2 regions of the Lysinibacillus sp. FSL P4-0201 genome follow, and region 1 is predicted to be linked to the other one. Evidence: riboswitches for the same ligand, from Rfam matches in the RefSeq annotation. Region 1 holds a riboswitch; the other holds the start of a gene.
What was found. Region 1 has a riboswitch for S-adenosylmethionine ahead of MKY76_RS02350 (O-acetylhomoserine aminocarboxypropyltransferase/cysteine synthase family protein). Riboswitches for the same ligand answer to the same signal wherever they lie in the genome.
Positions count from the first base shown of each region.

Region 2: linked by a shared signal. The riboswitch ahead of MKY76_RS22025 (cyclase family protein) and the one ahead of MKY76_RS02350 (O-acetylhomoserine aminocarboxypropyltransferase/cysteine synthase family protein) in region 1 are both predicted to bind S-adenosylmethionine.

Region 1 covers NZ_CP151995.1:458,435-474,413, reverse strand. Annotated here, with positions in the region: gene MKY76_RS02395 (metallophosphoesterase) at 1-830, opposite strand, end outside; gene MKY76_RS02390 (acyl-CoA dehydrogenase family protein) at 1,126-2,274, shown strand; gene MKY76_RS02385 (HAMP domain-containing sensor histidine kinase) at 2,311-4,521, opposite strand; gene MKY76_RS02380 (hypothetical protein) at 4,538-4,693, opposite strand; gene MKY76_RS02375 (response regulator transcription factor) at 4,671-5,363, opposite strand; gene MKY76_RS02370 (EamA family transporter) at 5,440-6,303, opposite strand; gene MKY76_RS02365 (hypothetical protein) at 6,461-6,691, shown strand; gene MKY76_RS02360 (homoserine dehydrogenase) at 6,751-7,737, opposite strand; gene MKY76_RS02355 (hypothetical protein) at 8,198-8,581, opposite strand; gene MKY76_RS02350 (O-acetylhomoserine aminocarboxypropyltransferase/cysteine synthase family protein) at 8,914-10,215, opposite strand; SAM riboswitch class I at 10,332-10,445, opposite strand; gene MKY76_RS02345 (glycerol-3-phosphate acyltransferase) at 10,601-11,233, shown strand; gene MKY76_RS02340 (DASS family sodium-coupled anion symporter) at 11,429-12,910, shown strand; gene MKY76_RS02335 (succinate CoA transferase) at 12,984-14,507, opposite strand; gene chrR (class II chromate reductase ChrR) at 14,876-15,607, shown strand; gene MKY76_RS02325 (hypothetical protein) at 15,812-15,979, shown strand, end outside.
Region 2 covers NZ_CP151995.1:4,363,390-4,379,368, forward strand. Annotated here, with positions in the region: gene MKY76_RS22005 (MFS transporter) at 1-252, shown strand, start outside; gene MKY76_RS22010 (ABC transporter substrate-binding protein) at 411-1,361, shown strand; gene MKY76_RS22015 (helix-turn-helix domain-containing protein) at 1,436-3,007, shown strand; gene MKY76_RS22020 (hypothetical protein) at 3,122-3,526, shown strand; SAM riboswitch class I at 3,608-3,713, shown strand; gene MKY76_RS22025 (cyclase family protein) at 3,803-4,540, shown strand; gene MKY76_RS22030 (DedA family protein) at 4,571-5,167, opposite strand; gene MKY76_RS22035 (Cof-type HAD-IIB family hydrolase) at 5,229-6,002, opposite strand; gene MKY76_RS22040 (DUF2225 domain-containing protein) at 6,325-7,008, shown strand; gene MKY76_RS22045 (hypothetical protein) at 7,031-7,384, shown strand; gene MKY76_RS22050 (erythromycin esterase family protein) at 7,524-8,936, shown strand; gene MKY76_RS22055 (DUF4272 domain-containing protein) at 8,986-10,161, opposite strand; gene MKY76_RS22060 (SMI1/KNR4 family protein) at 10,163-11,464, opposite strand; gene MKY76_RS22065 (MerR family transcriptional regulator) at 11,649-12,479, opposite strand; gene MKY76_RS22070 (GNAT family N-acetyltransferase) at 12,566-13,033, shown strand; gene MKY76_RS22075 (MATE family efflux transporter) at 13,020-14,363, shown strand; gene MKY76_RS22080 (S66 peptidase family protein) at 14,406-15,437, opposite strand; gene MKY76_RS22085 (GNAT family protein) at 15,663-15,979, opposite strand, start outside.

The sequences.
Region 1 (15,979 bases):
ATTACAAGCCATGGTAAATTAGCAGAAGGCTTTAGCACCTCAAGTGGTTTTCTTTCTTTATTCGTTCTGTCCTCTTGCCCTGTTAATATAAACGCATCTTCTATAAGAATTGTTTCATCTAGGAGCATTTTCACATTGGCATTTTCCATTTCCTTAATAAATTCAGGAATTTTTTTGCCATAATATTCATGGTTACCTAATATACCATATGTTCCATATGTAGATGTTAATTGTTTCATGACATCTGCCATACCCTCTTGAACAAACCATTTAGGGTCATCGTCCACAATATCCCCAGCTAACAACACGATATCTGGTTGTGCTTCATTAGCTAAGCTGACAAAACGTTGTAAATGTCGTTTATGGGATAAAACACCTAAGTGAAAATCAGATGCTACAACAGCTCTTAGTGTGTTTAAGTCACTATCTTGTTTATCAACAGTTATTTCTAAATGACGAACAACTGGAGAGTAGGCTAAATAGGAGCCAATGATACTTAACAAGAATAGGATAGCTACTGCTATACTACCTATTATTTGCACGTTTTTAAAAGGTGTAAGCAAAATAATGAATTGTGCAACTAAACATAGCAATAAGCCATATTCAAAGATAAACATCCAATAATTACTGATTACAGAAAACACACGTAATGACTCGTGTAATCTTCCGATTATAATACTAAAAGCAACCATATACAGCACGATCCAAAATAATACTGGAAAACGAAACCACCCCATTGCTACAAGCCACTGCTTTACTCCCCACCCTAAATAGAAAGTCAAAGCACTATAAATACTAATTAAAAGAACAGCGCCGATTACTTTTGGCATAACCAAGTCCTCTACTTTCTTTCTATAATTTAATTGATTATACCATTATACTTATCAATCATATTGCTTAAAGCACTTGAATAATCTTCTAAAGAAAGTAGGAACTTGTCCAAATTTAAGTTTACCTTTTCATTTCATTCGTTACTCTCGTTTTACATGACATTTCACTGTATATAGATGACATTTTCGTCATTTACATACTAAACGCTACTTTTATTTTCACATTCCTTCCAGTAACATAGTAGGTGAACGAGCAAATTCGCGTATTTACGAAGAAAAAGGGGTGCTATTTCAAATGACACGTTATAAATTTGAAACAACAGAGCATGAATTATTTCGCAAAACCTTTCGTAAGTTTTTAGCTGAAGAAGCTGAACCGCATTATGCACAGTGGGAAAAAGATCATCTTATTCCGCTTTCTTTTTGGCGTAAGCTTGGTGATATGGGTTATCTTTGTCCACAAGTAGAAGAACAATATGGCGGGCTAGGCTTGGATTTCAGCTTTGGCGTCATTATACAAGAAGAACTTGAACGTATAGGCTCAAGTCTTATCGGGGTTGGCCTGCATAATGATATTGTTGTCCCGTATATCGAAGCATATGGGACACACGAACAAAAATCTCGATGGCTACCAAAATGTGTCACAGGCGACTATATAACAGCTATTGCAATGACGGAGCCTGGCACAGGTTCAGACTTGGCTAATATCAAAACGTCAGCCATTCGCGATGGGGACCATTATATTGTAAATGGTCAAAAAACCTTTATAACAAATGGCATCCATACAAACTTAGCGGTTGTCGCAGTAAAAACAAATCCTCAGGCTGATAAAAAACATCGTGGTATTAGCCTACTTGTTATTGAAGAGGGCACACCTGGCTTTACAAAAGGAAGACAGCTCGAAAAAGTTGGTATGCATGCCCAAGATACAGCTGAACTCTATTTTGAAGATTGTCGAGTGCCTGTTCAAAATCTACTTGGCGAAGAAGGCAAGGGCTTTCATTATATGATGGAAAAACTGCAGCAAGAGCGATTAGCAGTAGCGATTGCCGCACAAACAGCCGCTGAGGATATGCTTACACTAACGCTAGACTATGTGAAATCACGTCAGGCTTTTGGCAAAACAATTGGTGACTTCCAAAATACACAATTTAAAATAGCTGAAATGGCTACTAAAATCGAGCTTGGTAAATCCTTTTTGGAATCATTGATTGAAGAGCATATTGCAGGCAATGATGTTGTGACAAAAGTTTCTATGGCAAAATACTGGATTACCGAAAATGCACGTGACCTTGCTACGCAATGTATGCAATTGCATGGTGGCTATGGCTATATGGAGGAATATAAGATTGCTAGAAGATATAGAGATATACCTGTTATGTCGATCTATGCTGGTACTAATGAAGTCATGAAGGTTATTATCGCCAAAAATTTAGGCCTATAATAAAAAAGGCGGCAGAAGTTTGCCGCCTTTTTACCATTAAACTGCTGGAATTCGAACGATTACTTTAAATAAATCACCATCTACATCAATGCTCATTCTTGCTCCATGTAAATCGACAATGGATTGTGCAATGGCTAATCCAAGCCCTGAGCCCTCTGTATGACGTGAGGCATCTGCACGTTTAAAGCGTTCAAATAATTCCTCAGCATCTTCACTAATTTCATACTTTGCTACATTTTTCACCGTAAATTCAGCATCGCCATCTGCCGTACGCTTAAATGTCACATAAACACGCGTTCCCTCTAGCGCATACTTCAAAACATTGACAATTAAATTATCAATAAGTCTCCACCATTTTTGACCATCCACATATGCAAAGATTGGATCATGAGGCATGGTCATTCGTAAATCTAGTTGTGACTGTGTTAAATCCTCTTTATGCTCCCCTACAGCTTGTTGGATAAGCTGTGTTAAATCTACTCGACTGCGGTGAAGTTCAATATTACCACTAGCCATTTTCGATACTTCAAAAAGGTCTTCAATCAGCACTTTTAAACGCTCAGACTTTTTATCTAGTATATGGATGTATTGTTTCCGTTCTTCCTCTGTAATATTTGGCTTCTTCAGTAAATCGGTATACGTAATTATAGAGGTTAAAGGAGTACGTAAATCATGACTCACATTTGTAATCAGCTCTGTTTTTAACCGCTCACTTTTCGCCTGCTCATGCATGGACGTACGCACACCTTCTCGTAAATGATTGAGGTTTTCTGCATGACCTGAAAGCGGAGATTTACCTTTTACCTTTACATCACGATTTAAACGTCCTTCAGCCATATCCTTCGTATCTTTCATAATACGGTTTAAATAACCCATTCTTGATAGGAAAACAATCATAGCAGGAAATCCTATAAACATACAAATGCCAAGTACAAGGACTGGAAAAGCTCCGCCTCCTATCATGGTAGCAACAAGGCTACCACCTCCAAAGAAGGCTGCGGCTAGCATTACAATTGAATGTAATGCGATCGAACGATTAATAAATAAGTCAGTCAACGAATCCCCAAGTGACCATAAATAGCTCGATTTCACATTTTCCTCTAGCTTTTTCAAAGTATTTACTCTTGTATACAACCAAATTAATTGCACGAAGAAAGCACTACCAATTACCATTAAAACAAGTATTTTAAAGCCAATATCGAGTATAAAACGGACATAATTATAATTATAAACAGAATTATATTCAATAGATTCAAAAACAACCTGGGCTGAAATGAAATACATAAGGCTCGTTATTAACAAAAGAATAATTTGTACATCGATTTTATACTTTGTTAAAAGATCTTTTTCCTTCATACTCGTAACTATCTGTAATAAGTCTTTACGCCCCCTCCATACAAAGACGGCCATTAAAATACTTGTGAGCCAAATAAAGTAATGAGTATATTGATTGCGTTGAAACTGTTGAAATTGTTGATACCCTCCCTGTATAACATCTTCTGACATTGCTGCTTTTTTTGAAATAGCTATTACACCTGTATATTCAGCTGTTTCGTAAAGATCATCTACATTTACGTATGTTTCGGTATTGTAAAAAATATCTCTTAAATTCTCACTGATATTCCATGCATATAGCGGTTTTCGATCAGTATACTTAATTTTATAGGCACTACTTTCGGTAACATCACCTGCACGGTACGTTTTACCAGTTTCTGTATTAGTCAACTCATAAGACCAATAGTCATAGTTTTTTCCAAAGTTTTTGGATTCACCTTTTGCTGCTTTAATATATTTATCAATGAGGGCTTCCTTTTCAGCAAGAATCTTTTTTCTTACATGCTCATCATCTTCAAAATTTGCTGTAATATCTTTAATTTTATTATCACGTTCAGACACTAGCTTTGTCTTTAATTCTGTTGCATTGGCATCTATAGCTTCCTGAATGCGTTGTTCGTATTGTGCCTTAATGTTATCGATTTGCTGTCCTAATGTACCATAATAATTACGATGATCTTCTATTTCAGTTTGAGTAATCTCAATTTTATTTTTCAATTCCTCTGCATTTGGTACATTAATTACTAACGGTCCTAGTTCTGCCGTGAAATTATCGATTTCATGTTGGAAATTTTCCGAATCAAAATATGATTTACCAATATACTGATAGCCCACATTATAAAAAGTAAAGACTCCGAAAATTGTCCAGATTAAACACATTAATACGAGAAGAGATTTCCATTTTTTTATCATCCCTTTTTACACTCCTCTAAAAAATTCTTTCTAATAATTGTAAAACCTCTGAGGAGCGAGAATCGACGATTTGATAGGCATAAATTCCAAAATAGATAAGCCCAATAACACCTGCAATAAATCCAGCAATAGTCATATACTTCTCTAATTTATTTTTCCATTTTATAGCCAACGCCCCATACCACCTTTAGATAGCGTGGATTTTTCGGATCAGCTTCAATTTTCTCACGTATTTTCCGAATGTGAACAGCTACAATATTTTCAGCATTATAAGCTTCCTCATTCCAAACACGTTCATAAATTTCACGAATCGAAAACACACGCCCTGCATTTTTCATTAATAGTTCTGTAATTTTATATTCTATCGGGGTTAGTCGAACTGGTTCTCCTTCTAGTACAACCTCTTTTGCCTCTTCATCAAGAATAAGTCCGTCTATTTCCACTTTTGTAGCTCCCTCACTATACGTTCCTAGCTGAACATAACGGCGCAGCTGGGATTTTACACGTGCCAACAGCTCTAATGGATGAAATGGCTTTGTTACATAATCATCTGCTCCAACCGATAATCCATGAATCTTATCGCCATCCTCCGCCTTTGCACTCAGCATGATAATGGGAATATTGCGCTCTTCCCTAATTTTAAAGGTTGCTGTAATTCCATCCATATTTGGCATCATGATATCTAAAATTATTAAATGTACTTCATTGTTCTCTAGCTTTTTTAATGCATCTAAGCCATCTGCTGCTTTAATGACATGATAGCCTTCATTTTTTAAATAGATTTCAATACCATCACGAATATCTTGATCGTCATCTGTAACAAGAACTGTTAATTTCGTCATGATATACACCTCGCTCTCAAATATAAGTGTATCTTTTAAATCTTAAAAACCAGCTATTATAAAAATGAAGAATTTCTTAAGGTTTTAGCTTTTTTCTCCCACCCAATGTTAAAACAACAATGCCACCTAAAAGCATCGCTACTCCAAGCCAGGAAACTATACTTAAGTGTTCTCCAATTAAAAACACACCAAGAATTGCAGCAGTCAATGGTTCTGCTAATGAAAGTGTTACAGCTGTGGATGAACTAATTTTTTGTAGTCCACTTAAAAACAGGAAATACGCTACGCTTGTACACATAATCCCCATAAATAACATTGTCCATAAGTTGTGCACATTTACTAACCAGGAAAATCCACCTTGTATAGAAAACGGCAGTAAAAACAAAGCGCAAATGGAGAATGTCATAGCAACTGCGGGTAACGCTTCTTCTTGTGCCATTAATTTTTTACTTATGTTTGTGTAAAATGCAAAGGATAAACCTGCACAAAGCGCTAATGTGAATCCGCCAACGTGAACAGACTCCTCTCCATTATTCATAAACAATAAAAGACATCCGATAATGGCCATCAATGTAGCAAGTCCCCATACTGCTGTGGGACGTGTTTTCCATACTAGCCACTCTAATACACCAGAAAACACTGGTGCACTACCAATAGTAGCAACAGTTCCAATGGCTATACCTGTTAGACGAATGGATGAGAAGAAAAGACCTTGGAAAAACGCAATACTAGCCGCAGCTAAAATTGTCCATTTCCATGACCACCTTAAAAAATTAATTTTCCTCATTATAATCGTAATAGCTAATAATAAACTGCCACCAATTGCAGATCGAATCGTGGCTACAGCTATTGGAGATACCTCTTCATCCAAATATGTCTGGGCAGTACCTGTCATTCCCCATAGAATAGCTGCTAGTAATACAAACAATGAATTTAACATTTTTCAGCTCATCCCCGCTTCACATCTTTCTCCATACTAATCATACATATTTATCCAAAATCAAACAATTATCATTTTTACTTTTCTTTTAATTCCAATATAGTATGTTTTCTCATGAATGGACGTTATAATAAAAACAGTAAAAGGAGCGAATCGTATGTACAAATCAATTGAAGAGACAGCTATTGATCTTGGTATGCCTGAGGATCAAGTAATGCGTCTAATTTACGAAGGACGCATCCGTTCTGTTTACGATGGCCAACAAATTTTAATCAATAGTGGACAATTCAGCACTTATTTTAAACAATTGGAACGTATAAAAGAGGAAATTGAAATTTGGCGTGCTACTCCTATTCCAGAGGACATAGACGTCAAAGATGAAGACTAAAAGCCCACCATTCATACAATTGAACATTGTTGAATGGCGGGCCTTTTTTAAAGCTTTTATTAGATTGTCACAACAAATCCTGCTCTTTTCCCAATGATTTCAGCATAATCTTCTACCATGACACTTGCTGTTGGATACATCCCTGCTCCAGGACCGATTAATGTTAATGTACCAATATAGTTAGTCTCTAATGCCACCGCATTGAACACATCATCGACTGGATAAAGTGGATGCTCTTTATCAACTAGTTGAGGACCTACTTTTGCAATAATCTTACCGTCAGCTAGTTTTTCCACTTCAGCAACATGGCGGTAACGAAGACCCTTTTCACATGCTTCATGAACTTGTTCAGCAGAGATACTATCGATCCCAATTACCTCTACATCTGACCAGTCAGGCTGCTCACCAAAAGCTAAGGCACTTAATATCATTAATTTTTTAAATGCATCCTGCCCAGATATATCATTATATGGATCTGCTTCGGCATAACCTAAGCCTTGTGCCTCTTTTAAAGCTGTTTCGAACGACCAGCCCTGTGCTCGCATTTTTGTTAAAATATAATTACATGTGCCATTTAAGACACCTTGTATACGACTTACATCATTTACAAGTAAGATATTTTTCATTGTTTTTATAACAGGTACGCCACCAGCAGTAGTAGCCTCATAGCCTACAAAAACGCCATTAGCTTTTGCAAGATCCTGCAACTCCAAACCTCGTTTGGCAAACATCACTTTATTGGCAGTAATAACATGACATTTATGTTCCACCGCTCGCTTTAAATAACTGTATGCAGGTTCTTCGTTCACAATCGCTTCAAACACTACCTGCATACCTGGCTCTGCTAAGACTTCATCCATACTTGTTGTCATTAAATGTGCTGTACCTGGTACACGTTCACGACTAGCATCTGTCACTAAAATCTTCGCTACCTCTAATTCAATACCTAATTTATTTTTTAGCTCTTCTCGTTTTTCATTTAAAATATGGTAAATCCCCTGACCTACCGTTCCAAATCCTAAAATCGCTGCCTTTATAGTTGCCATTCTTGTTATTCCCTCCAACTTACATTCCGCAGTTTCATTAAAGCTAATTTTCCATGGGGTTGTGTCATGACAATTTGACACCCACCGCAGTCTTTAGCCAACTCTCTTTGTATGAGTTTCGCTATTTCTATATGTGTTAGGACACATACAAATTCAAATAATTCAAAATTTAACTTAAAGAAAATTGTAACGCAAATACACGCTTTGCACAAGAAAAATCTTTCTAGGAAGGACATTTGTTTTCTCTAGATGTGCAAAAGAAATCGGTTTCATTCCCTTTATTATACGTTTTATTAATCAATCTATAAGATTTGAACAAATATTGACTATTTACATTTCAATATATGAATGTCTTTCTTCTATTATATATATGTATGCTCAGACACTCATAACAATCCCTTTAAAGAAAAAACTCATTCCCTGTAGCAGCAGAGAATGAGCTTAAAAATATGAGGGGGTTTTAACTTGCTTTTGAAAGCAATTGATAACGATATTGTGCTAAAGCTTGTTGAACAAGACTAATCTCTTCTTCTGTAAAATTTGGTATTGCATACGTACGTTCCACTAATTGAAATGTACCATACTTCAAGTAAAACTCTGTCGCAGGAAGTGAGATATGGCTCACACCGTACTGTTCATATGCCTCAAATACTTCCTTTACAGTAAAGTCCTTTTCAGTAAAAACATGTTCTTGAAATGCTGTATGACCAAATACTTCCTGCCATTTTCTTTCGACTGATGTAAGAAGGTGTTGAATGGATTTATTGTTGACAAATACATGCCCTTCATTTAGCTCATATATTAGATAGGATACAATGTTTTGCGCACTATAGATGTTACCCATTTTAAACACTCCTTTATCATCAGTTTTTGGGAAGAGTAGTCACTGGCTAGGCAACTACTCTTCTATATATTCAAAAGTGGGGGAGCACTTATGAAAACATTTACCTTTTTTAAAAAAATTTTCGTACTGTTAACTTATTTCCTAGTATATAACATGGATTTAACAAAGTCAATAATACATATAAAATTACTTGGTATTGTTTTTTATAAGGTTCTGATAATTAACGGGTGCAGTAATAGATTGATGTAGCAACGTTTAACGCATTACCAAATGAGGCTAATCGAATGAGAAAATACGTTAACGTCACAACATCTTACCATTTTCTTTAAACTTTAAGCTTCTACTGTTTGTTCAGTTGTTGTAGCCTGTGTAATGGCTTGATCTAAATCAGCAATAATATCCTCTACTGCCTCTAAACCGATGGATAAGCGAATGAGCGACTCGGTTACACCAGCTTGAACTAATTCGTCTGCTGATAGTTGCTGATGAGTAGTGGAAGCTGGATGAATAATTAATGACTTTGCATCACCTACATTTGCTACATGTGAAAATAATTTCACGCTATCAATAAGCTTTCGCCCAGCTTCTCGTCCACCCTTTATGCCAAATGTAAGCACTGAACCGAAGCCATTTCTTAAATATTTTTTTGCTAACTCATGTGTCGGAAAATCTTCTAGGCCATTATAATTTACATACTCCACAAATGGGTGGTTTTGTAAATACTCAGCCACTGCCAATGCATTTTCATTGTGTTTAGGGATACGCAGATGAAGCGTTTCTAACCCTTGCAATAAATTAAAAGCAGCATCAGCACTTAATGTTGGACCAAAATCACGTAATAGTTGTACACGTAGCTTTGTAGCAAAGGCAGCAGAAGCTGTATCAATTCCATAACGTAGACCATGGTAAGAGGCATCTGGTTCAGTAAAACCAGGGAATCGACCGCTAGTCCAATCAAACTTACCAGCGTCTACAACAACGCCCCCTAAAGTTGTACCATGACCTCCTATCCATTTAGTTGCTGAATGAACTACAACATCTGCGCCGTATTCAATAGGTGTAGAACCGTAAGGAGAAGCGAACGTGCTGTCAATAATTAATGGTAGACCATTATCATGTGCAATTTTAGCTACTGCCTCAATATCTAAAACCTTTAAACTTGGATTACCATAAACCTCTGCAAAAACAGCTTTTGTTTTATCAGTAATCGCTGCTTTGAAATTCTCTGGGTTTGTTTCATCTACAAAAATTGTTTTAATACCATAGTTTGGTAATGTGTTAGCGAATAAATTATACGTACCACCATATAAAGAACTAGCTGCTACTATCTCATCACCAGCTCCAGCTAGATTTAAAATGGAAAATGCGATAGCTGCTGCACCAGATGAAAGTGCTACTGCTGCTGTTCCACCTTCCAATAAAGCCACACGTTTTTCAAACACATCAACTGTTGGATTGGTAATTCGTGTGTAAATGTTCCCTGCTTCCTCTAAGGCAAAAAGACGTTGCGCATGAGCAGTGTCTTTAAATACGAAAGCAGTTGAGCGATAGACTGGAACTGTGCGAGATCCCGTCACTGGGTCTGGCTCTTGACCACCATGCAACAGCAATGTTTCTGGTTTAAAATTTGTCATTGTGTACCTCCAAATGGTTATTTTTTTACGATGGTACCGGAGATGAGGAGGATTTTTCTGTAGAAAACAAAAACCCTCTTCAGCTAAGAAGAGGGTTGCGGTTGCAAGTTTTCCTCCCCTTATCTGCCAGATCCAAGTAAGAATCTGTAGGAATTAGCACCTTAGTAAGCTCATTGCTTACTGGTTGCCGGGCATCATAGGGCCTATCCCTCCGCCGCTCTTGATAAGAGTATGAGATTCAATTTCCATCGTTGTTACACAGTATAAACATAGAGTTTTTTTCTGTCAACATGTAAATTTTATTTTTTCCGAAACTTCTGTCTGCTCTTATACGTAATATGAACGCATACACTATTTTAGAAAAAATTTCGAGAGGAGTATTTTTATGGTAAAGGCCGTGATCATTTTTCTTATGATTGGCTATATAATAGGCTGTATTCACGGCTCTAAAGTGGCTCAATTTTTATCGGGGGTTGATTTAAAAAAGGCTGGCCACGGTAATGCTGGTGCCTCTAATGCCACTCTTTCCCTTGGCTGGAAGTATGGCGTTTTAGTAGCCCTCATCGATATAGGCAAAGGCGTTGTCGCTATTATAGGTGCACATTTTTATCTAGCGGACGCTATTCATTTAACAGAAGAACAAATTTGGCTGCTTACTTATATTATGGCTGCTGGGGTTATTTTAGGTCATAATTTCCCCTTCTACATGGGCTTCAACGGCGGGAAAGGAACGGCCTCCATCATTGGTATTTTACTTGCTGTTGATTGGAAGATTGGTTTATTTGCACTTATTTTATTTGTTATTTTATCCTTTGCAACAAATTATTTAATTGTAGGTGTTCTAGAATTTTATCTCGTGTTTTGTACAGCAACTTATTTATGGATTCCTGGCATTGGCCCAACCATTATAGCTCTTCTTTTTTTTGGCATAGCCATCATCCTGCACCTCGAAAATATTAAACGATTAGTCAATGGAACAGAGCCTAAAGTAACTTCTGCCTTTAAGAAAAAGGAATAATATTTAATGGATATTTTTGTATTTTTTGTGACCGTATTTTTTCTCTTTATCTACTCATATTGCTGTAAAAAACACCATTTTCACATAGATTTTTTTCTACAATAAAATAGACATATTCTTATCTCAATAAAACATTATACAGGCCGATGTTATGGATAATAATCGTCATTTTTATCGTAGAAAGGATGAGAAAATATGTCTTCACCAAAGCAAGCAGCTACAAAACTTAATTTAAAGCCACTATGGATTGGCTTGGCATTCGCGTTACTAATCATTATTACCTTTTTACCTAACAATGGTGATTTACCTATAGCTGGGCAACGAGCTTTAGCCATTTTAGCTTTTGCAGTCATCCTTTGGGTTACAGAGGCCGTTTCATATCCTGTGAGCTCGGCCATGATCATTGCACTAGTAACTGTTTTACTAGGACTCGCTCCGTCAATGGATAATCCAACTACAGAGCTAGGAACAGCTAGCGCATTAAAATTATCTTTAAGTGGCTTTAGTAATTCTGCCGTTGCTTTAGTAGCAGCAGCTCTTTTTCTAGCCGCAGCAATGCAAATTACTAATCTACATAAACGACTTGCACTTTGGATTCTTTCACTGGTAGGAACGAAAACAAAAGCTATCGTATTTGGCGCTATTTTAGTCTCTATCGTCCTCGCATTTTTTGTACCTTCTGCTACAGCACGAGCTGGCGCAGTAGTACCGATTTTGCTTGGAATGGTGGCAGCATTTGGTTTACCACGTGATAGTCGGCTTGCTGCCTTATTAGTTATTACTTCGGTACAAGCCGTTTCCATTTGGAATATTGGTATTAAAACTGCAGCAGCTCAAAATATGGTGGCTTTAAACTTTATCCAAGAGCAATTTAATGTGGATATTTCATGGGGTGCTTGGCTACTTTATGCAGCCCCCTTCTCAATTATTATGTCGATCTTTTTATTTTTCATTATGATTGCTTTAATTAAACCTGAGACTAGCAATATCGAAGGTGGTAAAGAGGTCATCAAAAAACAGCTTGCAGAGCTTGGCCCATTAAAGGCTCCTGAAATTCGTTTAATCATTACATCCGTAGTTTTACTATTTTTCTGGGCAACTGAAGGGAAGCTACATCCATTTGATACGACAACAGTCACAATTATTGCTATCGCGATTCTATTAATGCCTAAAATCGGTGTGTATTCATGGAAGGAAGTTGAGCCTCATATTCCATGGGGGACAATTATCGTCTTTGCGGTAGGCATTATGTTAGGAACCATTTTACTAAATACGCAAGGTGCTGCATGGTTATCAGATAAAGTTTTTGGTTCACTTGGGCTAGATACTATGCCTTTACTAGCAACCATCGCACTCGTAACTTTATTTAACATTTTGATTCATTTAGGTTTTGCAAGCGCAACTAGCTTAGCCTCAGCACTTATACCTGTGTTTATCGTTTTAGCCTCCACATTAACGGCTAATGTTGATCAAGTTGGTTTTGTTATTGTGCAACAATTCGTCATAAGCTTTGGCTTCCTATTACCAATTAGTGCACCACAAAACATGCTTGCCTATGGTACAGGCTCCTTTACAACAAAGGATTTCTTGAAATCTGGAATTCCATTAACCATTATCGGTTTCCTTCTCGTACTTTTGTTCTCTGCAACTTATTGGAAATGGATTGGATTATTATAGAACTTTCATTAAATTAAAACGTAAAAGCCTTGAAGAAACAGACTATCTGTCCTTCAAGGCTTTTAAGATAAGACTATTGTTTCGTAAAAGCAGGATCCTTCATCGTACCGTTTTTCGCATAGTTAACGTGCCATGATAGTGCTTTTTCTAGGTCATGTGGTGTGTGATGTCCACCCGTTGCCTCATTGGCATCATTAAAGTACTGCCACAGCTGCTCCCTATAATCAGGATGTGCACAATTATCAATGATAAGTCCCACTCGTTCTTTTGGAGCAAGTCCTCGTAAATCTGCTACGCCCTGTTCAGTTACAATGACATCAACATCATGCTCCGTATGATCCACATGTGAGACCATTGGGACAATACTCGAAATATCTCCACCCTTAGCATAAGACTTTGTTACAAAAATTCCTAAACGTGCATTACGAGCAAAGTCACCAGACCCTCCGATACCATTCATCATCTTTGTACCAGAAACATGTGTGGAATTCACATTGCCGTAAATATCTAATTCCAATGCCGTATTCACTGAAATTAATCCGAGTCGACGAATAATTTCAGGCTGATTTGAAATTTCTTGAGGGCGCAACACTAATTTATCAGCATATTTTTCAAAATTCCCATAAACACGGTTTCCTACTTGCTCAGAAAGGGTAATAGAAGTAGCAGATGCAAAATTCACTTTCCCTGCATCCATTAATTCAAATACTGCATCTTGGAGAACTTCTGAATAAACTTCTAAGTTCTCAAACTCAGAGTCTTTAAAGCCTAGCAATACAGCATTTGCTACTGAACCTACCCCAGATTGAATTGGACGCAAACTTGTTGTTAAGCGACCTACTTTAATCTCTTCACGTAGGAAATTTAATAAGTGATTAGCCATAACATCTGTCTCTTCATCTGCAGGGACAATCGTTGATGGCGCATCTAATATATCCGAAATGACGATGCCTTTTACTTTATCTAAATCTAGTGGAATTCCAATTATACCAAGACGATCAGAGACATTCTGTAAAGGAATTGGATCACGTTTTCCTTGTTGTGCAGGTACATAAATATCATGTATACCTTCTAATGCATCAAGCTGTGCTACGTTTAATTCAATGATGACTTGGTCTGCTTCTTGCACAAAAATAGGAGAGTTACCAACTGAAGTTGTAGGAATTAATAAGCCTTCTTCTGTAATAGCAGCCGCTTCTATGATCGCAAAATCAATTGGTCCAATAATGCCTTGACGAACAAGCTCAGCATTATGGGAAAGATGGGCATCGACAAATGTGATATCACCGCTATTGATTTTATTACGAATGCCAGCATCTGCTTGGAAAGGACCGCGCTTACGTATGACCCCTGCTTCTGCTAAATATTGGTCTACCTCAGGTCCAAGTGAGGCACCTGTAAAGACATCTACTTGAAAATCCTCTTTTTTTGCTTTCTCTACAAGTGCAAGAGGTACAACCTTTACATCACCAGCACGTGTGAATCCACTCATCCCTAATACCATGCCATCCTTAATCCAAGAAGCTGCTTCTTCTGCTGTTACAACCTTGCTTCGTAATTGTTCATGACGAAGCTTTTTCGCTAACTTTTCTTCCATTCCCTATTCCTCCATTCCACTTTATTTTTGTTCAACTTGCATATTTGGTTCCAGTAAATCTGTGACATCCGTCAGAGAATGTATCTTTATTCCAGGAGGATTTCATTACCTAATAGCTAATGCTGTCTAAACATTTGTGAATAAAGATCATGTAATTTTTTGGTAGCACAACCAAATAAACAGTCGCTTCTATAATTTTATACTATTTAGAATATTTAATCTATATCAAATGAAATATTTTACTTTACGAGATAATTTCGTCATTTATAAATTATTTATAAATAACTTTTTGTTCCTCATTATTCGATTTTGCTAGAAAAGCGTGCTATGCTCAAGGTATAGAACAGACACAAAGGAGAGAGTTTTTAATGGTTAAAGAACTATTACGTAGCCATTCCTCGGTACGCATCTATGATGGAGAACCGATTTCAAAAGAAATCATTGAAGATTTAATTGGAACAGCACAAATGGCTGCAACATCACATTTTGTGCAAGCCTATAGTGTAATATGGGTAACAGATGCAGATAAAAAGGAAAAATTAGGCTTACTCTCTGGTAATCCACGTCAATATGAAACTTCAGGTGGGGCATTTGTTTTTTGCGTAGATTTCAAGCGACTTCAAATGGCTGGGAAACTAGAAGGAGTGGATATTGTAGCTGATTCAGCTGAAAATGTCCTTGTCGGGGTAGCAGATGTATCATTGTTTGCACAGAATTTTGTTATTGCGGCAGAGTCAATGGGTTATGGCATTTGCTATATTGGAGGTGTACGCAATAAACCTTCTGAAATCAGTGAATTATTTAATCTGCCTGACCATGTTTTCCCATTATTCGGGCTAACAATCGGCGTTCCTGCACGTCGCAATGAGGTAAAACCTCGTTTACCTGTATCTGCTGTATTACATGAAAATGAATACAGTGTTGAAAAATATGAAGAACTTTTACCAGCCTACAACGAGGAAATGGAAATATATTATAACAGCCGTTCGTCTAACAGAAAAATTGATAACTGGACAAAACAGATGGCTGATTTTTTAATTGAACAACGACGTCCGCATATCAAAGAGTTTTTAGCAACTAAAGGGTTTAATTGGAAATAAATTAACGAGAATGGAGTTACTATCGTATGATAATAATTCCATTTTTTACATAAAAATATTACCTATATATATTCAATCTAGGGATATTGCCACAATTACTTCTATAAATCTAACCTTAAATTAAACGAAAAGACTCTTTCCTTTTCCAGCTATTCCATTCATATTAATAAATGATACCTATTAAAGAAAGGAGTTTTAGAAACAATGTCCAATATCAATAAACATCTTGCTCGCACCTTAGAACAACAGCATAAGAGAAGTGTAAGAGGTTTATTCTTAAAAATTGAAGACTTAAATAATGAATGCACCCAATTAAGAAAAAGACTCGAGCCACATATTGATTTGAAAGTATATAAAAAACCCATTGATTAT
Region 2 (15,979 bases), 760 kb from region 1:
TTTATGAATGTCCCAGGATTGCAGCTATATGCTGTTCTACTATCTGAAAAATATATACCATCAGCAATTTCAATGGCCTCAGCATTGAATATTTCTGCTTTCAATATTGGCATATTTTTAGGCTCATATATCGGAGGCTTTATTATTCGCCACCAATCGTTGGCACATACGCCTATATACGGATTCCTGATGGTTATGCTAGCAGCAATTGTTACACTTTTATGGTTACTTTTCGATAACAAAAAACAATAACTCTCTGAATTTCATTTTGTATAAAAAAGTAGTAGAGAATGTGTATTGTTTGTTGATATGTAGTATCCTATAATTTACTTGAACCAAACGAGAATGATTATCATTCTAATTTAAGGGAATACCCTTACTGTTTTAGTAAATCTATAGGAGTGAATAAAATGCGTAGAGGTCGATATTTTTCATTTGTAGTTTTCTTTGCACTTATATTCGTATTAGGTGCCTGTGGCTCAAATGAAGTAAAAGAGGATACAGCTACAGAAGAACAATCATCTAAAGATACAAGAATTGTAGAAGACGAGTTTGGAAAAGTACAAATTCCTACAAATCCACAGCGTGTAGCTGCTATCTATTTGGAAGACTATTTAACTGCTTTGGATGTAAAACCCGTTGTGCAATGGTATCACCCATCTTGGGGAAAACAGGACTATTTAGGATTAGATGTTCCTGAGTTCGACATTACTGGTAGCATGGAAACATTATTACAAGCCATGCCGGATTTAATCATTGTAGATGGTGCCGCGGACAAGGCAAAGTATGATGAATACTCAAAGATAGCGCCTACTTACCGCTTGAAAGAAGATATTCTACAAGATCCACGTGAAATTGCGAAAACAATAGCTGATGTTTTAAATATTTCCGATAAAGCAAAAGAAATGGTTGATCGATATGAGCAACGTGTTTCCGATTTAAAAGCAAAACTAGATGAATCAATAGGAGACGAAACAGTTGCTGTTGTACGACTAAATGTAGCAGATAATACATTAGCGTTATTTGGCATTAAAAATCGCTACTCTGGCTATATTTACACAGAGACAGACTTAACACCACATCCATTAGCCCGTGATATGACAGAGTTTCACGAGGTTTTATCAGAAGAGGCTATCACGGAATTAGATGCGGATCATATCATCCTTTTCCCTTCAAACGGAACATGGGAGTCTAAAGAAAACCAAGAAGCCATTAAATGGTTAGATAGTACACTATGGAAAACACTCCCTGCTGTAAAAAATGGGCATGTTTATATTGCTGATCGCACGTATTGGCAATCTGGCGCAATCACAGCCAACTTGCTAAAGTACGATGATTTAGAGAAATGGTTCGTCAAATAATTTTCCAAAGAAAGCTCTTAACGGGGGCTTTCTTTGTGTTGTTCTGCCAATTCAAAAAAAGGGGTGAATTATTAATGGGTAACTTAACACATGTTTATACGTTACAAAATATCTCTTATTCAATTCAACCGTCAAAAAAGTTATTGATTAGTAGTGATTTCTATACACTTTTTATCGTAATGAATGGTAGCGGAAAGCTAGCCATAGATCATGACACCATTCATTTTAGTGAAGAAAAGTGCATATTGATTCCGCCAAATAACACGGTTAGTATCCACATTCAAAGTGAACACCTTTGTTTTTATCAGTTACAATTCAACATTGTCAATCTCAGCAATAGTCAGAATTCATATAGTCATTTTACAAGTATCAGCGAACGACATCTTCTCCCCTTTTCACAATGTCATAGACTGCTAGAAGTCATCTATCAGAACCGGTTAGCGGAGGATGAACACACGATTTTTGAACAGCATGTACACTTTCAAGAGCTGATGTTATTACTCTTACATCAAACCATACCCAAGCAGATGCAAAAAAATGATCGACAATCTGTTGAGCAGTCCATTAACCATTTACATAAACATTTTGAAAAAGAGTGGACGGTTGAGCAGCTAGCACAGCTAGCTGACGTACCAAGATGGAATTATACGCGCATTTTTAAAGATATTACGGGACAAATTCCTCTTCACTATTTAACTAAACTTCGTATTGAAAAAGCTAAGCAATTATTAATGACAACAAATGATCGAGTATTTGAAATTAGCCAGTCTGTCGGATTTAATAATGAGTATTATTTCAATCGTCGTTTTAAAGAACATATTGGCATCTCTCCAGGACAATATCGAAGAAATCAAAGCAGCCATATACGTGTATTTGCACCATTTTTAGAAGATTTCTTTGTTGCGCTTGGGATTACGCCAATTGCTCAATTCAGTCATTCAAAATGGGGGAAACAAGACTATTTAGGTCTACAGAAAGTGCCAGATATCGATGTACAAAATAGAGAAATGGATCGACTCTTTTACTATAAGCCAACTTTAATTATGTTAGATTCTGGTGTAGAGCGTTGGGAATCCTTTCAGCACTTAGATGAAGTAGCCCCCGTCTGCCATCTTTCACACCCTGGAGAGAATTGGCAATCTACTTTATTTAAAATTGCAGATCTAACAGGAAAAACCTCCTTGATGCAAGACGTAATCCTACAATATGAAGATAAAGTACAACAAGCAAAAGGAATTCTTAGCAAATCTGTTTATGGGCAAAGTGTAGCATTTCTCCGTATTTCAGCCATTGGCATTACTCTATACGCGGGTCCTGAATGTGGCTATACGGGCCCCATTTTATATCGTGACTTAGGTTTAATGCCACATTCACTAGTATGGAGTATTCCGCACAATCAACGTAAAGCACAACTGACATTTGCTCAATTGTTGCAATTAGATGCTGATCATTTATTTATTACCTTTGATAAACAACATTCCATTTATGAAAATGAGGAACGCGCTATTTTAAAAACTCCTACTTGGAAAAACCTAGCAGCCGTTAAAAGCAACTGTGTCTATGAAGTAGACTTTTTAACATGGATGAATTATGGCATTTTATCACATAGTAAAAAAATTGATGATGTCTTGAATGTACTTGGCTAAAAGGAAGCTTACTTTAGCTTCCTTTTTCAATGATTAGGACAAACATTGCACTGCTAATAACACCGAAAGCCGTTTTGCTACATAAGATAGGATATCAGTTATAGGATAGGAGGAATGACCTTGTATTACAATCCTTATCCGTATTTTGTGCATCCCTATCATTATCCAACATCGCCTATCGCTAATCATTTTGCCATTAGACCCTTTTCGCAACATCTAGCAATGCCGACCAATAATCCTTTTCCACCTGTCGATACACACAAATTAAAAGCTTCAGCATCACGGATAAAGGCGATGATGCAGCAAGCCCAATTACTTACGGATAAAATAGATAGCTCCCAACAATTCGCACATGATTTAATGAATGCTGCTCAACTTTCAAATAAAACAGAGGTTGAAAAATTAATCACATCAACAGGCATTACGATGAAATTTGAAACAAACTATACACCAGACAGTTTTAGAATACGTCTTATTGATAATGATTGTTGTGGAGTCACCTTAAATTTGAATTGGTGAAAATTCCTAGTGAACTTGTAAACTATAAAAAACTATGCTAAAGTGTTTGTATTGTTATTTCTGAAAATTCTTATATTACTTTTCTTATCAAGAGAGACGGAGGGATTGGCCCGATGAAGTCTCAGCAACCAGCTAACAGTATGGTGCTAATTCCAATTGGCAAAATGATCAGCCTTGAAGATGAGAAGAAGAACTACCGTTGTTGCAGCAGGAGTCCTCTTCTATTAGGGGACTCCTTTTTATTTACAACTATTTTTACAGAAAGCAGGGAAATCGATGTCTAATGAACTTTTACAAGCATTGCAATTATTAAAATCGAAACAGTGGGTTGACTTAACACATACATTCGGCCCTAATTCACCACATTTTTTTATGTTTGAGGACGCTAAATTTGAAACGTTATTTTCTCATAAGGACGGTTTCTTCGCTCAACAATTCACGTTCCCTGGTCAATATGGCACACATATCGACCCACCCATTCATTTTGTGCGAGATACTCGCTACTTAGAAGAATTAGAACTAAAAGAGCTTGTTCTTCCCCTTGTTGTTATTGATAAATCACAAGAGGCTGCGAGCAACCATGATTTTTCATTAAGTGTTGAAGATATTCTTGATTTTGAGGACAAGCATGGAGAAATTGAAGCAGGAACATTTGTAGCATTACGCACAGATTGGAGTAAGCGCTGGCCAGATAAAGAGGCTTTCAGTAATAAGGATGCAGATGGACATAACCATATCCCTGGCTGGGGTTTAGAAGCTTTACAGTTTTTACTAAAAGAACGCAAGGTAAGCGCAATTGGTCATGAAACTTTCGATACGGACTCTGCTGCTGATTTTCGTAAAAATGGCAAGCTAGATGGCGAATATTTTGTGCTTGACCAAGACACCTATCAAATTGAGCTAATGACGAATTTGGACAAGCTACCTGCTAAAGGCGCTATCATCTTCAATATCGTACCTAAGCCAGAAAAAGCATCTGGCTTCCCTGTGCGCTCATTTGCTATTTTGCCATAACATAAAAGTCGGTATATCGTATACCGACTTTTATGTTTGTCCATTTCTTTTTTTGAATAGAAAGTAAGCAATGAGCATCCCTACAATAAATAAAAGGATAAGATAGATACTATAATGAGTCAGATAGTATCCAACAAATCGCCATTTCTCTCCAAGCATCTTTCCTAATGATATAAATGTGAACGTCCAGATAAATGCCCCTGTATAGGCAAAAAGCGCAAACTTTCTATAAGGATAATTATTAATAGCCGCAATATACGCTGTCAAATGACGTACCCCGGGGATAAAATAGCCAATTAATAATAGGGTAGGTCCTATTTTTGTAAACATCTTTTTCGTAAAGTCAATTTTTTGCTCTGTAATATGAATTTTAGGCCCATATTTCTGCAATAACGGTAAGCCAAAACGATAACCAATATAGTAGCTTAAGGTAATGCCTCCAACCGCACCAATCATTGCACTGACTAAAGCAGGAATATGTTCAAGACTTTCTCGGTAAACACTATAGCCTACATAAGTTAGAAACACCTCATCAGGAAGTGGCACCCCTACAATACCTCCAATTAGAATCACGATAATTCCAAAGTATCCGTAATGTTCAATTAGAGACTGCACGTGATGTGCCATAAATCATCCCACCTAAAATTTATTAAAATCTACCTGCTATATATAGTGTAGCCTCAGCGCTCTAAATGACTTGAAGCTGACGTAAAGCAAAATTGATACCGCCATCCGTAGATGTCTTTGTAACAAAATTCGCAACACTTTTTAGAGCTTTACTACCATTTCCCATGGCAATTCCTACTCCTACATATTCCAACATGTCAACATCATTATCCCCATCCCCAAAGGCAATCGCATTCTTTGGGTCAATATTGAAATGATCAAGCACCGCTTTAATAGCTATAGACTTCGAAACATCCTGCTGTAATACATTCACAATATAAGGATGCCAACGCTGTAAAAATATATTCGAAAACTGGCTAGTATATCTTTTTTCAGCCAGCTCATCCGCATATAGACACATAAGAAAAACCTCTTCATCTACAATTTTTTCATTTATAAGTGGAAAATCCTGTAAAGGTAAAGTTTCTTGCATCGCTCTTAAAGCTACTGGACTTTGTATGCTATTCATGGATAGCTGCTCTGTAAAAAATGTTAGGCTATGCTGCTGTTCCTGTGCAAATGCCTGTACATTGTGGACAATTTCTTTGGCAATCGGAGTTTTATGTATGACAAGATCCTTATGTTTCACATAGGCCCCATTTGCAGTAATAAAGGTTTCAATCCCCAGCGCTTTTAACTCATAGCACATAGATAAGGGTCTTCCAGTAGCCGCTACAAGATGGATTCCTTTTTCTTGCAATAGCTGAATAGCTTGTTTTGTACTTTCTTCCACACAGCCATCCTCGTAATTAATCAATGTGCCGTCTACATCAAAAAACACGATATTATACTTCATTTTGAGCGCCTCCTTCATAGTCATTTAGAACCAATTTATAATTTTTCTCCCATGAAATATGTGAAAGTATTTTGACAAACTTTAAGCAAACTATATAACTTCCTTTTGCACCACCGATAAAAACTATTACAAGCGTATTTATAATAATATTTAACTAAAAATTCCTTGAATATTTTTATTTAATAATTCTAAAGGAGTATACCAAAGAACACAAAATTGTTAAAATAAAAGATAATATCTTAAATACATTGAACGATAAAATCTGACGTATAAATAGAACAAAAGAAATAAAATTTTAGTGCACGCAAAGGAGTTGATTCTTATGGCATTTAACATTTACTACTATGAAAGTAGTGTGGATTGTAAATTTTGCAAAAAGCAGTTTACAACATATAAAGTTCGCCCTAATCGATATAAAATTATCGAAGAACAGACTGATTTCATGCCTGTTTACGATGGCCTAAACCCTTTGCTATATGAAGTTGCCGTATGTCCACATTGTGGTTATGCCTACCATAAATCTATGACACGGACATATGGACCTTTCATGCTACTCATTGATGAACTATACATTAAAGAGCTCCAGAAACCTATGGATATCTGTCAGGAACGTACAATTGATGATGCCATCATCAGTTTTAAGCTCGCCTATTTAGTATCCCGTGCATCAATGGAAGAATCTCTTTTAATGGCGAATTTCGCTTTAAAAATTGCTTGGCTCTATCGATTAAAAAAGGACGAAGAATCCGAAAAGCGTTATCTTTTTGCAGCTAGAGACTTTTATAGTAAATCCTTTGCCTCTAATCAAGAAGGTGGAGAGAGAATTCAGTTTTTACATGCTGAATTAAGCCTTCGACTTGGTGATATTCCTGAAGCAAAAAAAGGATTTTCACGCTTAATCGCTGATCGAAATGTTTCGCCAAAATATCGCAAGCTTGCACGCAATCGTTGGGAAAATTATAAATATGACGAACAACCCATAACAATTAATGAAATCATTAATTAATGGGACGAGGAGATGATTAATTATGTTGCTATTTCAAAAGAAAATTGATGTGAGAGAAGAGGATATATTTTCAGAGCTACATCATTTTTTATTAAGAAAAAATAATCGCTACCTAACAAACGAAGAAGTTGTCGCTCTAACAGGCGTATCATCTGAGCTGCTTTACAAATGGGTAAAAGCAGGAAAATTAAAGAACTCCATTTTTCCTAATTTAGGGGCTCCATGCGAACGATGTGGACAGATTACGCAAGCTAAAATTTGCGTGAGCTGCTCTTCCTCCATTGTTGGGACATTAAAACAAGAAGAAAAGGATCGTGCATGGTTTAACCAAATTCAACGTAACCATGTAAGAGCAAGTACGTATCACTATAAATAGCATTCCAACATCTCCATCAATTGGAGGTGTTTTTCTTTTTTACATACTAAATTTAAACTAATTTTAAACAAACTCTTCCTAAACTTTAAACTTGCCTTTCTATAATTAGTATCAATATAAAATGAAGGGCTGATAATTAATGAGGAAAGCTAGGAAACATAAGGTTTTATTAAGTTTTGCACTGGCAAGTTTAATGACAGTAAGTGGAGTAGTAAATGTCTCTGCTGCTGTCCCTGTAAATGAGCAGATTATTAAAAACGATTCTGCTGTCAAACAAGCTAGGACTTCTAATGAAACATTACTTGATTGGAAAAAATGGGCGAATGACCATGCATACAGCCTGTCATCCATCCAGCCTGAAACGTTTGACGGACAAAAAATTCCTGCTAACAAATTTGACGATTTAGAGATGCTAAAACCTTTATTACATGATAAACGTATTGTCTTTTTAGGGGAAAGCTCTCATGGAGTGGCGCAATTCAATCTAGCGAAAACACGTTTAATACAATTTTTACATCAAGATATGGGCTATAATGTCCTTGCCTTTGAAAGTGGTATGGGTAATGTGATGAATGCTCAAGGACAAATTGATAAACAAGCAGCTCTACAAACAATGAAGGATGCCATTTTCGGCGTTTGGTGGACAAAAGAAACTTTGCCTCTGTTTGACTATGCAAAATCGACTCAAGCAACAGAGCAACCTCTTGTACTTACTGGCTTCGATATTCAACAGCAAGGAGCATTTACGAACGGAGATTGGCTGCAAAACCCTAAGTTGGCTCAGCAATTCAATGAAGCTGAGAAGCAACTTGCTGAATGGAGCTCGGGAAAAAATTTGAAGGGCTATCAAAAAGTAAAGGCTACTATAATTGATGTATATAAACAGGTACAATCACAAATACAATTCAAAGAAAAAGAGCTACAGGCAGCTTATCCAAAAGAGCCTCATATTGTAAAACTAATGGATCGCACTCTAGCAGATCGTATTCGACTAGCAGACGAATATATAGAGTTAACAATTCAGTCCAATATCGACATTGAACAAAATAATATAGAATCATTTTTGCAAACTATGGAATGGCGAGATCAAGCGATGATGGAGAACTTACTTTGGTTAGCTGAAGAGGTGTACCCAACAGAAAAGTTTATTGTATGGGCTCATAACGATCATATTCGTAAAGCACAATCGGATGTAATGGGATCTCCTTACCCAGTTAAATTAATGGGGGAACGTTTACCTGATATCTATAAGAAATATAGCTATGTATTAGGTCTATACATGACTAGTGGAGAGACAGCAAATAATATGGGAGAACCTATGCCTGTTTTACCTCCTGTCAAAGGATCTATTGAAGATATTCTGTCTTCAACAAATAAACCTTACACATTCATCGATTTACGCAATCGACAAAATGAACGAGGCAACTCATGGATGTTTGAACCACGCTTATCCTATAGTTGGGGAATGATACAGGAAAGTCTTGTTCCGCGCGACCAATACGATGGTATACTTTTAATAGATCAGGTGAATAAACCAACTTATATCAAATAATCTCTCTTATTAAACAATAGCAAACTAGATTTCCTAGTTTGCTATTATTTTAAGTATCCATCGATATAGTATCCCATTCTTCGCCTTGATATCCAATCATCCAAAATAAGCCTCTCCGTCTTTCCATCACAACACTTTCATTTAATGCTAAAGGAGCTTCTTGTCCATTGATGCGGCTATCTACACAAGCCCAATGTAATCTGTAAATTTTATCCGCCTCATCCACTATATCTTCCTTACTGCGCAGTACCGTTTGACCATAAAATTGCTCAAATGTCTCGCAACGAGAAACTACTTGAATTGCATATTCACAATCACATACATCGTCAGGGAAATTTAGCTCTTCCACAAGTCCCAATGCCCAAATAAGTGTCCAATAGGCTTCATATTGCCATGATATATTGACCGCTTCTTGAGCACCAGGATGCTGAGCCTCAAGAAAGAATTTTTCATACTCCGTTAAAAATTCATGCACCTCATATGTGTGTAGCATATTGGTAAAGAACTCTCTAGACTCCTCAATATCACCCTTCTGTGCTACATCACAAGCGAATTGAATAACAATCAACAGGGCAACTGCTCTTCTTGCAATATCCTCTTGGCTTTTAAATTGAAGATTTTCTACTGGTGGTAGCTGAGGAAGCGATGCCGCATAAGGTATGTTCTTCTCTTTTAAAAAGGCTATCGTTCTAATTTTTCGTGCCTCTCCCTGTGCTGATGTGACCTCTTGTGCATGTATCTTTCTTGTACAAGCATGTGGTTGAAAATCAGATGGACCTGATTCTCCATTAGGATAAACAATAACCATACCGTTCTGATCCAGCAAAGTACCATCTGATAGGAAACCAATCCCCCCTATGCTTGCTAGTAATTTTATAAATTGCTGCATATGGTCTTCTGTCATCTCTTTGTTCATTTCGATTGCAACGACAGTATTGAGCACTGATATTTGAATCATTATACGTTCTTTTAGCTGTTCATCTTTAAATGGAATTTTATTGTAAAAGCCCATCATCCCAGGTATATTTTTTGCAAAATAATCAGGGTGCGTATCTTCAGTTAAAATGTTTATAGAAAATCTATATTTATTAAATAAACCTCTTGATTTTAATAAATATTCGTTTTCATCTTTTTCAATAATGAAGCTTTTTGCCAATACATCGGATAGTTTATCCTGAATATCATCTGTATCATTTTTGGAAGCGAATATCGTAAAATGGTTCAATCTACTCTCTCCTTAGTCGCATATAGCATTTTAATAACCAATTTTCCAAACAACTAAGCGCTTGGCTAAACAGCTGTTTATTTTTCCGTAGCACCTCATGTTCAACCCAATACGCCAGCAAAGGACGCCATTTTTCTTCGTCTATCATAGTTGTTGGTGTAATTCCCCGCTGCATCATCTGACAAACAGCTCGGATGGATGTTAGCCTCTCTACTTCGTTGCCATTTAACCACTCGTATAATGTCTCTGCACTTGGTTGTGACTCAGCTAAAAGTGTATCCCACCCATCAATAGGAAACGTGACATAGGATCTCATCCAGTCTATAATATTTGGATGGTGAAATTGGCGTAGACGATATAGGGCAGTATAGGCATCAATTCTATCTTTTTCGATATCCATTAAGATAAAAGATTGTCCTTCATTAACTGGCAAACAATGTACTGTTACATAATCACGCAGCCAGTCAGGTACGTCATTCTGTCCTTGCCAAAGTTCTCTCGCCCAATTTCCCGCCTCACTCGGACATATCTTGACTAAAATTTCACTCCACGCCTTTTGTTCTGATGGAGATTGAGCTCTCTCTAACTTATGTCGAAGTGCCTGATACACCTGTACGCCATCAAAATGCAAAAATGCCTCCTGCACGCTTGTTTTTTTGACACCATGCATGGAAACATAATGAAGTAAAGATGCTAAGCTGGATTGAGCCTGCTGTAAATTAGAGCTTAAATATTGTTCTAGCCAAGTTAGCCATAATTGTGAGCGATACAATTCAATATCCAATCCATTTTCACTACAAAATTGACGATGCTGTCCGCAATCTACGCCAATACAGCCTAAAACCGTCATATTATCAACGTACGAATGAAAGCTGGCAGCAAGCAAATCAAGCTCATCTTCTTCATGGCTCCAATACCAAACCGTTTCGTCGTCAAGCTTAAGAAGAAGGGCATCTCCATTACCGGCCGTAAAAAATTGTAAATATTGCTGTTCATACGATTCATCATTCTCTCCAAAGTAAGGAAAGTCTAGAGCTTTTAGGCTCCAGCCAAATTCACCAGAAGGCGTATCTAACAATTCAGTGGGAAGTATCGCCTCATCTGGTAATGACCAATAAATACTTACTTGCTTTGAGCAATTTTGCAACAGTTGACGAAACCCATTAGGGACTTGTTCACCAAGTCTTTCCTCAACCTGCTGTAACTCTTGCTCGGTAGCGACTGGCCGCATTTCAATCGGATGTACACAAGCTCCCTGCTGCTTCAATCGCTCTACTAAATGATTCCAACGCTCAATCCACATTGTCTCTAACCTCCATATAAGGCTCATGTGATGTCATACTTCTTATTTATCGTCAGGAAATCATTTACTGATTAGGCTAACTTTAAACAGAATGACAAAATGCTATTATTTTACTGCCATCTAAACCTTCGTATATGATAAATGTCTCAGCTATATTCAGTCTTTTCTATTACGTCTTAATGAATTATTTTACTTTCTTTACTTCCATCATAATTTTGGTTACATACTCTTCTTCTCGATTTTTCATTACAGCATCATAAATGTATTCCTCGTATACATACTGACCTAGCTCATAGCCCTTTTCATGCATGACATTAAATAGCCGTGTGTATGTCTCACCAAGTTTTGAGGAGGGGCCTACATGATAACCAATCACAAATTCACCCTCTATCGCCTTAAAATAAGGATGCCCTTCTCTTGGATGAGGCTGCTCAATATACAAATAACTATAGTTATCGTAATTCCCAGCTAACACTTGCTCTCTTCTTGTTATCCCTCCAATGGGATACCCCGTATCTAATTGAGAGCGATCCAATTCCTCAATAAAGTCAGATACAGCCTTCACAAACTGCTCTTCTGTAGAATTCTCAATATTTTTACTCAAATATAATGTATCTTCAGGAAAATACTCAATCGTGATATCCTTAAAATTTAGATGCAGTGCTTCCTCTGTCATTTTGATTTTGACATCAATAATATTCTCAATCATTTCTAGTTCTCTACGCTTCTTCGCAACATGCTCTTTTTGTTGGTGCATCAATTCTAAAAAATTTTCAGGTGATTTCTCTGCCATATAATGCTGAATATCCTTTAAGGACATCCCCACTGCCTTTAATAATTCAATAACACCGAAAAAATCATATTGAGCAAGTGAATAATACCTATAATCCTTACTATCTTTCATGATGGGAGATAATAAACCAATTTGATCATAATAAATAAGTGTCTGTTTATTCACCTTACATAATTTAGCAAATTCACCAGTTGTAAAATACTTTACATTTTTATTAAGCATTTTTTGAGTTTCCTCCCTTGACTATATAGTTACTATATACTTTAGATTGTACCTATTCAAAATAAAAATAGAAAGGTTTTGACATTATGTTCACGGAGATTCGTGACATTACAGCTTTTAACAAGAAAGAAATTTTAGCATTACGCATCGCTGACAATCAGCAACATTTTATAGAATCTACAGAACAATGCTTAACAGAGGCGGAAATGGATCGACGCTTTACGCCTTTAGGTCTGTATAAAGATAACACCGCTATAGGCTTCGCTATGTACGGCTTATTCCCTCATGATGATTACAGTCAACGAGTATGGCTTGATCGCTATCTAATTGCAGAACAATACCAAGGACAAGGTTTGGGAAAACATTTTTTACAGCAACTTATTCAATATTTAACAGTAAAGTTCAACTGTCTTCAGATATATTTAAGTGTTTATGACAATAACGCTGTAGCTATCCAGCTGTATAAACAATTTGGTTTTATATTTAATGGTGAGCTAGATGATAAAGGGGAAAAAGTGATGGTTTTGGAGGTGCATGGTTATGACAACCATTAATCCAATTGAAACAAAGCCACTGAAACCATTATTTTTATCATACTTATTCCCTGCAATGATCGGGATGCTTTTAATGTCCGTCAATATATTGGTAGATGGCATTTTCGTTAGTCATGGCGTGGGACCTACAGCTTTAGCTGGAGTTAATATAGCTGTTCCTATTTTCTCTATTTTGCTTTCTATTTCTCTATGGATTGGCATGGGAGGAGCTACTCTTTTCTCGATTTCTCTAGGAGAGGGCAATAAGCAACGTGCCCATCAACTATTTACATTGGCGTTTTCTACAATGCTAGTGGTTGTGATAACGATTATTGGATTTCTCGCGTTAAATCTAAAGGACATTTCTTATATATTCGGAGCGAGCGATGATACGTATCCTTATGTGCAGGAGTATTTACATGTAATTTTGCTCTTTGGGATATTTTACACACTTGAAAATTTATTAAGTATTTTTATTCGGAATGATGGCAACCCAAAATTGGCTATGCTGGGCTTAATTACAACATCGGCTTTGAATATACTCTTAAATTACGTTTTCATCTTCGTACTAGATTATGGTGTGACTGGCTGTGCCTTAGCGACAGCAATAGCTACAATTATAGGTACGTCTGTGCTATGTCTTCATTTTTTCCGTCCTCAATCTGAGTTAAAATTTGTCACTTCATTTTTAAATCTATCAGATTTGAAAAAAATTTTTGCTATAGGTTTACCTAGCTTTATTGTTGAAGCTTCCGTTGCAGTTATCGTTATTTTGTATAACGTTACATTTTTACATTATTTAGGTGCGAATGGCGTTACTGCCTATGCAATGGTCAATTATATCCATACTGTCTTGTTGACTATTTTCCTTGGAGTCGGTATGGCTCTACAACCGTTAGTTAGCTATCACCACGGGGCAAGATTACTTGAAAGATTAACTGCTTTATTGAAAATCGGTTTAGCTACCGCATTTATTTTAGGATTAACAACAGCTCTTATAGCTCTTCTTTTCCCTTCTCAATTAATGGCTTTATTTGGAGATAGCTCATTTGAAATTCGCAGTATGGCAGCACAGGGCTTTGTTTATTTTGCCATTGGCTATGTATTTTTAGGGATCAACATGGTGTTCGCAGAATTCTTTCAATCCATTGAAAAAATTCGTATTGCTACAACAATTATGTTACTACGTAGTATTATCTTATTTATCCCTACTCTCATCATACTACCCAAGATACTTGGCTCGCAGGCTATTTGGTGGACCTTCCCAGTAGCAGAAGGAATTACAGCATTGCTTATTTACTTGTTCATTAGGAAAAATCCAAGAACCCTTTCATCTCCTGACCATGCTTAAATGAAAGGGGACCTCATCAAGGTCCCCTTTTAATATGTTTGCCTAACAAAATTGCATTTTTAGCGTACCTCTTCCTTCTTCTACTATTACTTCCCCAACTGCTCCATTCACTAGAATTAATTGAGGGGGGACATGTCCAATATCTACTTCATAGAAAACTGGTATTCCCATCTCGTCAAAAATATCCCCTAATGCATCCACCAATGTAAAGTCCCCTAGATTTTCATATAGTCCTGCTCGTCCGATTAGAACACCATTACATTTATTGAACCAACCATTATACTTTAATTGCCATAAAGCTCGGTAGATTTTTGCTGCATCCATACCAACACTTTCTAAATACCATATTGTTCCTTCCTCAGAGCAATATTCGTTAATAAATGATTGAACGTAATCGAAGGGCGTACCTATAAGAATTTGCAATGTATTTAAACAGCCACCTATCAACCTACCTGTCATACGATTACTACGCTCTTGGTTTAGGACTTTCCATTCGGTTTCACTGTCAAAATAAAATCCTGTAGCAGGATTTTTATAAACTTGCTCCCAGCTCGATTGAAAATAGTGAGAAGAGCTTTGAGTTATTGAATGACCAGTCTTACATGTAATTACGTCTATCCATTTAGAAGAAAGTTCATCCCATTGAGGTGCAGATAATTCAGTAAAATTCACCCCATGTGCGGATGCGTACCCCGTCATGGTTGTGTATACAAAAGATAAAGTACTAATATCTGAATACCCTAATATCCATTTGGGTCCAGCTTTTTTTAATTCGTCCCAATCGATTAAAGGTAGTAACTCCATTAAAAAACTGCCTCCCCACGGTGGCATGACAACATCTATTCGCTCATCTAATAAATAGTCCATAAGTTCAGAGACTCGCTTTTCTTTTGTTGTACTTCTACCTTTAAACTGCGTCCAGGTAGTATTTCCAATAATAACTTTCATTCCTCTTTGTATTAATTGTTTTTCAGCTTCTGTTATTAATAGATGAAGATGCTGTTCAACTCCACTAGAGGGTGCTGTCACGCCAATCGTAAGAGGCGTTTTTAAAGTAGGATATTGTATTTTCATTTACCATCTCTCCTTTATGCCTGCAAAAAATAATTGTTTTACAACAACAAGACGATTTTGGGTCTCTTAATTAGTTTTGCTATATCAGATTTAGAATGCATTTTAACTAAAAATACAGCTATGAAAGTTTCAACACTATTTCTGTCCTTCACACACAGAAATTTTTACCAATTATACTTGTGTTCAGAAAAAAAACCAACACAAAAATCTGTGCTGGTTAAATTTCTACTTTTGAATTTTCATATACTCATCACGCAACAGACTCATAATGATTTCATCAGAAAATGTATTATTCATAAACAAGGCCTGCCTCAAAACACCTTCTTTTTTAAAGCCGACCTTTTCATAGGATTTAATTGCTCTACTATTGTGTGAATATACCTGTAATTCTAAGCGATTCAGATTTAGCTCCTCAAATGTAAATCTTTGAGCAAGCCTAACTGCTTCTGAACCCATACCTCTGCCACAATTCTCTATATTATGTAAAGCTATACGGAACACTGCCTTTTTATTATCTAAATCAACCTCCATAATCGCCAAAT